2 regions of the Citrobacter sp. LJND-P06 genome follow, and region 1 is predicted to be linked to the other one. Evidence: predicted binding sites of a transcription regulator. Region 1 holds the regulator's gene; the other holds the start of a gene.
What was found. Region 1 encodes sigma-54, which starts transcription at its own class of promoters, with help from an activator protein. Its sites were predicted from a motif close to GTTGGCACANNTTTCGCTNT; they were not measured.

Region 1 (3,419 bases):
CCGGGGGTGAACGCCGTCGTGTGGAAATCGCCCGTGCGCTGGCGGCAAACCCTAAATTTATCCTGCTGGATGAACCTTTTGCGGGTGTTGACCCCATTTCCGTTATCGATATTAAACGCATCATTGAGCATCTGCGCGACAGCGGACTCGGCGTATTGATAACTGACCATAACGTCCGTGAAACGCTGGCGGTCTGCGAACGCGCGTATATCGTGAGTCAGGGACACCTCATCGCACACGGTACACCGACTGAAATCCTGCAAGACGACCACGTTAAACGTGTATACCTTGGGGAAGACTTCAGACTCTGATAGGGTAGAAGATTGCGACGTCATAGCGGGAGAAAATCATTCTGAACATGAAGCAAGGTTTGCAACTCAGGCTCAGCCAACAACTGGCAATGACGCCTCAACTACAACAGGCTATCCGTCTGTTGCAGTTGTCCACGCTGGAACTTCAGCAAGAACTTCAGCAAGCGCTGGATAGTAATCCACTGCTCGAGCAAACCGATCTTCACGAAGAAATCGACACCCAGGAAACTCAGGACAGCGAAACCCTGGACACCGCAGACGCACTCGAACAAAAAGAGATGCCGGAAGAGCTGCCGCTTGATGCCAGTTGGGATGAAATCTACACCGCAGGAACGCCGTCCGGCCCCAGTGGCGACTATATCGACGACGAGCTTCCGGTCTATCAGGGTGAGACTACGCAGTCGCTCCAGGATTACCTGATGTGGCAGGTGGAGCTTACGCCGTTCTCGGACACCGACCGGGCAATCGCCACGTCGATCGTCGATGCAGTAGATGAAACCGGCTATCTCACCGTCTCGCTGGATGAGATCCTCGAGAGCATGGGTGACGAAGAGGTAGACCTTGATGAAGTCGAAGCGGTACTTAAACGCATTCAGCGTTTCGATCCTGTCGGCGTGGCGGCAAAAGATCTTCGCGACTGTTTGCTGATCCAACTCTCGCAATTCGACACCGCTACCCCCTGGCTGCAAGAGGCTCGCCTGATCATCAGCGATCACCTTGATCTGCTGGCCAATCACGATTTTCGCTCATTGATGCGCGTCACCCGCCTGAAGGAAGAGGTGCTTAAAGAAGCGGTCAATCTTATTCAGTCGCTCGATCCCAGACCCGGGCAGTCGATCCAGACTGGCGAGCCGGAATACGTGATCCCTGATGTGCTGGTTCGTAAACATAACGATCGCTGGACGGTAGAACTGAACAGCGACAGCATTCCGCGTTTGCAGATCAATCAGCACTATGCCGCCATGTGCAATGGCGCGCGTAACGATGCGGACAGCCAGTTTATCCGTAGCAATCTTCAGGATGCGAAGTGGCTGATCAAAAGTCTGGAAAGCCGTAACGATACGTTGCTGCGCGTCAGTCGCTGTATCGTTGAGCAGCAGCAAGCCTTTTTTGAGCAGGGCGAAGAGTTTATGAAACCGATGGTGCTGGCGGATATCGCCCAGGCCGTCGAAATGCATGAGTCGACAATTTCCCGTGTGACCACACAAAAGTATCTGCACAGTCCGCGCGGAATTTTTGAACTGAAATATTTCTTTTCCAGCCACGTCAATACCGAAGGCGGCGGTGAAGCCTCGTCCACGGCAATACGGGCGCTGGTGAAGAAGTTAATTGCTGCGGAAAACCCCGCGAAACCACTGAGCGACAGCAAGTTAACCTCTATGCTGTCAGAACAAGGTATCATGGTGGCGCGCCGTACCGTTGCGAAGTACCGAGAGTCTTTATCCATTCCGCCGTCTAACCAGCGCAAACAGCTGGTATGACCCAACCGATAAGGAAGACACTATGCAGCTCAATATCACTGGAAATAACGTCGAAATTACTGAAGCTTTGCGCGAGTTTATTTCAGGCAAGTTCGCTAAGCTTGAACAGTATTTTGACCGGATTAATCAGGTCTACATTGTGTTGAAAGTGGAGAAAGTGACCCACACCTCGGATGCGACACTGCATGTGAACGGCGGCGAGATTCATGCCAGTGCCGAAGGTCAGGATATGTATGCCGCTATTGACGGATTGATTGATAAACTGGCCCGGCAATTAACGAAACATAAAGATAAACTGAAACAACACTAATTGTCCGGGCAGTTAACGGGTGCAGGACGGCCTGTTGTGAAGCACAACAGGCCATTTGTACAGTTAGCGCTCCGAATCTGACCCGTCAGTTGGATGGGGCAGGTTCTTAGGTGAAATTATGATAAATAACGATTCGACTCTACAACTGAGCAGTGTACTTAACCAGGAATGTACGCGCAGTGGTGTCCACTGCCAAAGCAAAAAACGCGCGCTGGAAATCATCAGCGAACTGGCGGCAAAACAGCTCAGCCTGCCCTCTCAGGTGGTTTTTGAAGCCATTCTGACGCGTGAAAAAATGGGCAGTACCGGGATTGGCAATGGCATTGCAATTCCACACGGGAAGCTGGAAGAAGATACGTTACGCGCTGTCGGCGTGTTCGTACAACTCGAAACGCCTATTGCTTTCGACGCTATAGATAATCAGCCTGTCGACCTGCTTTTCGCCCTGCTCGTTCCCGCCGACCAAACCAAAACGCACTTGCATACGCTGTCTTTGGTGGCGAAACGTCTGGCGGATAAAACCATCTGCCGCCGCCTGCGCTCAGCCCAGAGTGACGAAGAACTCTATAAAATCATCACTGACACCGAAGGTGAACAGGATGAAGCATAACAACCCAATGGCATCTCTTTTTGTCGTTGTGAGGAGAAACGGTACATGGTACTGATGATCGTCAGCGGTCGTTCAGGGTCAGGTAAGTCTGTCGCCCTGCGTGCGCTGGAAGATATGGGTTTTTACTGCGTGGATAACCTTCCCGTAGTGCTGTTGCCCGATCTGGCCCGAACACTGGCCGATCGCCAGATTTCTGCGGCCGTCAGCATCGATGTGCGCAACATGCCGGAATCGCCGGAGATTTTCGAGCAGGCAATGAACAACCTGCCGGACGCCTTCTCCCCTCAGTTGTTGTTTCTCGATGCCGATCGCAACACACTCATTCGCCGTTACAGCGACACGCGCCGCCTGCACCCGCTGTCCAGCAAGAATCTGTCGCTGGAAAGCGCCATTGATGAAGAGAGTGATTTGCTGGAACCCTTGCGTTCCCGTGCAGATCTGATCGTTGATACATCCGAAATGTCGGTGCATGAACTGGCAGAGATGTTACGAACTCGCCTGCTGGGTAAACGTGAACGCGAACTGACGATGGTCTTCGAGTCTTTCGGCTTCAAGCACGGTATTCCGATTGATGCGGATTATGTGTTTGACGTGCGCTTCCTGCCTAACCCGCACTGGGACCCGAAACTGCGTCCAATGACGGGCCTGGATAAGCCGGTCGCCGCGTTTCTCGACCGCCACACAGAAGTACACAATTTTATTTATCA
Region 2 (3,419 bases), 1.9 Mb from region 1:
GCGTTCCACCAGACTCATCACCAGCATGATGAAGGCGTTAATCAACACATAGGCCAGCGTAATAGCGGTAAACGATTCCCAGGCGTGAGCGGAGTAATCCAGCAATTTTCCCGCCTGTGCGGCCATGTCCACCAGACCAATCGTGGACGCGATGGCCGAGTTTTTCACCAGGTTCATCATCTCTGAGGTCATTGGCGGCACAATCACGCGATACGCATTCGGCAGCAAAACATAGCGATACGCCTGCGGCAGCGTCAGGCCCATGGCCAGTGCGGCATTTTTTTGTCCACGCGGCAATGACTGGATAGCGGCACGAACCTGTTCGCAAACACGCGCAGCAGTAAACAGCCCCAGACAAAACAGGGAAGAGAGAAAGAATTGAATGTTGGGGTCAAGCTCAGACTTGAACCACATGCCGATATTTTCGGGCAGCAGTTCAGGGATAACCAGATACCAGGTGAAAAATTGAACAATCAGCGGGACGTTACGAAACAGTTCTACATACAGCGTGCCGAGGCTGGAGAGGAAGCGGTTAGGAACGGTGCGCAGGATGCCGAATAAAGAGCCGACCAGGAAAGCAATAATCCAGGCGCTAATAGATAACGCGACGGTGACCTGAAAGCCGCTCCAGAGCCAGCCGAGATAGGTGGTGTTGCCGAACGGGGCTTGTTGTAAAAAAATCCCCCAGTTCCAGTCTATTGACATAAATCTACTCCAGAAAAAAAAGGGTAGCAGGGCTACCCTCGAAGATTGTTGCACAGCGATTTGCGGTTTTCAGGCCAGGTGGGGAACGACCACCTGGCATATAGTCTGTCCGTGCTGAGCAGCAATCGAGAGGGAGGGAAAACCTCCCATTATTTTAGTTAGTTAAGCGCTTTATCATTCGGTTCTTTGAACAGCGTTTTCATCTGCTCAGACAGTTCAAAATTCATATTCAGGTTCTTCGGTGGGATCGGGTTTTTAAACCATTTAGCGAACCATTTCTCCGCTTCACCTGAGGTCTGTGCTGTGGCGATGGTGTCATCCATCAGCTTTTTAAACTCGGGATCGTCTTTACGCAGCATACAGCCGTAGGCTTCCTGAGATTGCGGCTTGCCGACGATTTCCCAGTTGTCCGGTTTCTTCGCTTTCGCACGTTCGCCGGCCAGCAGCGCGTCATCCATCATAAAGGCCACCGCACGACCGCTTTCCAGGGTACGGAAGGAGTCGCCATGGTCTTTCGCGCTGATGATGCGCATGTCCATTTTTTGTTCTTCATTCAGTTTATGCAGCAGCACTTCAGAGGTCGTGCCGGAGGTGACGACGACTGCTTTCCCTTTCAGGTCAGGGAAGTCTTTAATATCACCGCCTTTTTTCGCCAGCAGACGCGTTCCGACGACGAAAATAGTGTCGGAGAAGGCCGCTTGTTTCTGACGCTCAAGGTTGTTGGTGGTGGAGCCGCATTCAAAGTCGAATGTGCCGTTTTGCAGTAGCGGGATACGGTTCTGAGAGGTGATTGGGATAAGCTTCACCTGCAGGTCAGGTTTGTTGAGTTTTTTCTTCACGGCTTCAACGATGGCGTTAGAGTAATCCTGTGAATAACCCACCACTTTCTGCTGGTTGTCGTAATAAGAGAATGGCACTGAGGATTCGCGATGGCCGACAACGATGACGTCGTTTTTCGCGATCTTTTCCAGCGTGCTACCGGCGGCGGGTGCTGCATCTTCTGCATGCGCCAGACCGGCAGACATTCCTATCACCAGCATTGCTGTGGCCAGCTTACGTAATTGCATATCCAACTCCTTTATCGTCTGCGTCAAAAACGCATTGATACCCATTGTGAGTGTCTGTGTTGTTATCACCTGCAACTTTAATGTGCAGTGTTATGACTGTTTGTTAACATTTAGTCTGGCTTAATGTAAAGATATTGCTGCGTTATTGTTTATTTTTGCGAGGTGCGCCGCACCGTTTAGAGGCAAAAATTTGTCATTGCACTATTTTGGCGCTACCCGCGAACGAAACGGGTGCGACCGGGTTGCACAATCGGCAAAAACGCATTTGCTTTGTATAACAAAGCAATAGGCGTGCCAGAGTGAAGTACGGGAGGGAAATTGTTTGCCCGGTAGCGAAGCGCCACCGGGCAAAAGGGGAAGGAGATTACTTACGACGCTGGCGCAGACTCATAATCACGGCACCAAAACCCAACAATGCGGTGATAATCCACAGCGGCCAGTTGCCGGTACGGGCGTATGGCGTCAGGCCCGTCGTTGGCGTGACGCGAGTGGTCAATACCTGACGGGTAAACTGTGGGATCATCGCCTGGATGTCACCCTGCGGCCCAATGACTGCCGTAATACCGTTATTGGTACTGCGCAGCAGCGGACGCGCCAGCTCCAGTGAACGCATCCGCGCCATCTGGAAGTGCTGCCATGGACCAATCGATTTACCAAACCAGGCATCGTTCGAGATGGTCAGCAGGTAATCGGTATCGGGGCGGAAATTGTCGCGTACCTGTTCTCCGAGAATGATCTCGTAGCAAATGGCGGCGGTCAGTTTGAAGCCGTGCGCAAGCAGTTGCGGCTGCACATACGGCCCACGACTGAATGACGACATCGGCAGGTCGAAGAACGGTGCAAGCGGGCGCAGAATAGACTCCAGCGGGACAAACTCGCCAAACGGAACAAGGTGGTTTTTGTTATAGCGATTGGTGGAGTCGTAGCTGTACGGACTGTCTTTACCCAGCGTGATGATGGTGTTGTACGTGTCGTAACGGTTTTTCTTGTTCAGACGCGCATCAACAATGCCGGTAATCAGCGTACTGTTTTTCGATTTCAGCAGGCCATCCATCATGCCAAGAAAACGCTGCTGATTAATTTCCAGATCCGGAATGGCGGACTCCGGCCAGATAATCAACTGTGATTTCCCGAGCTCAGGCTGTGAGGCGTCGAGATAGATTTTCAGCGTGTTGATCAGCTGATTCTCATCCCACTTCAGCGATTGAGGGATATCGCCCTGTACCATGGAAACCTGGATGGTCTTTTCCGGCTCAGGGGTATACCACTGGATATAACGCAGTGGGAAGGGAAGGGCGAAAAGCACCACCGCCACGACAAAGGGACGCCATTGGCGAGTAGCGATGGCGAGGACCAACAGACCGCTGACCATCATCAACAGGAAGTTTATGGCTTCCACACCCATTACCGGCGCCAGCCCTTTCAGTGGGCCGTCAATCTGGCTGTAACCGAACTGCAGCCACGGGAAGCCGGTTAATACCCAGCCGCGCAGGAATTCCGTTATCTGCCAGACAACAGGGGCGGCAATCGCCACGCGAAGCCAGGTAGTCTTTGGCCACAAGCGTGATAATACGCCAGCAAAAAGCCCTGTATAAAGCGAGAGATAGGCGGCCAGCAACACCACCAGAAAGACGTTAACCGGGCCGG

Region 2: ACO7SM_RS15475 (amino acid ABC transporter substrate-binding protein) is a predicted target of sigma-54. The motif match lies at 2,052-2,071, and genes of this name have one in related genera.

What each region holds. Positions count from the first base shown of each region.
Region 1 covers NZ_CP187317.1:490,890-494,308, reverse strand. Annotated here, with positions in the region: gene lptB (LPS export ABC transporter ATP-binding protein) at 1-311, shown strand, start outside; gene rpoN (RNA polymerase factor sigma-54) at 359-1,792, shown strand; gene hpf (ribosome hibernation promoting factor) at 1,815-2,102, shown strand; gene ptsN (PTS IIA-like nitrogen regulatory protein PtsN) at 2,221-2,712, shown strand; gene rapZ (RNase adapter RapZ) at 2,758-3,419, shown strand, end outside.
Region 2 covers NZ_CP187317.1:3,232,840-3,236,258, reverse strand. Annotated here, with positions in the region: gene gltJ (glutamate/aspartate ABC transporter permease GltJ) at 1-705, opposite strand, end outside; gene ACO7SM_RS15475 (amino acid ABC transporter substrate-binding protein) at 864-1,772, opposite strand; gene lnt (apolipoprotein N-acyltransferase) at 2,137-3,419, opposite strand, start outside.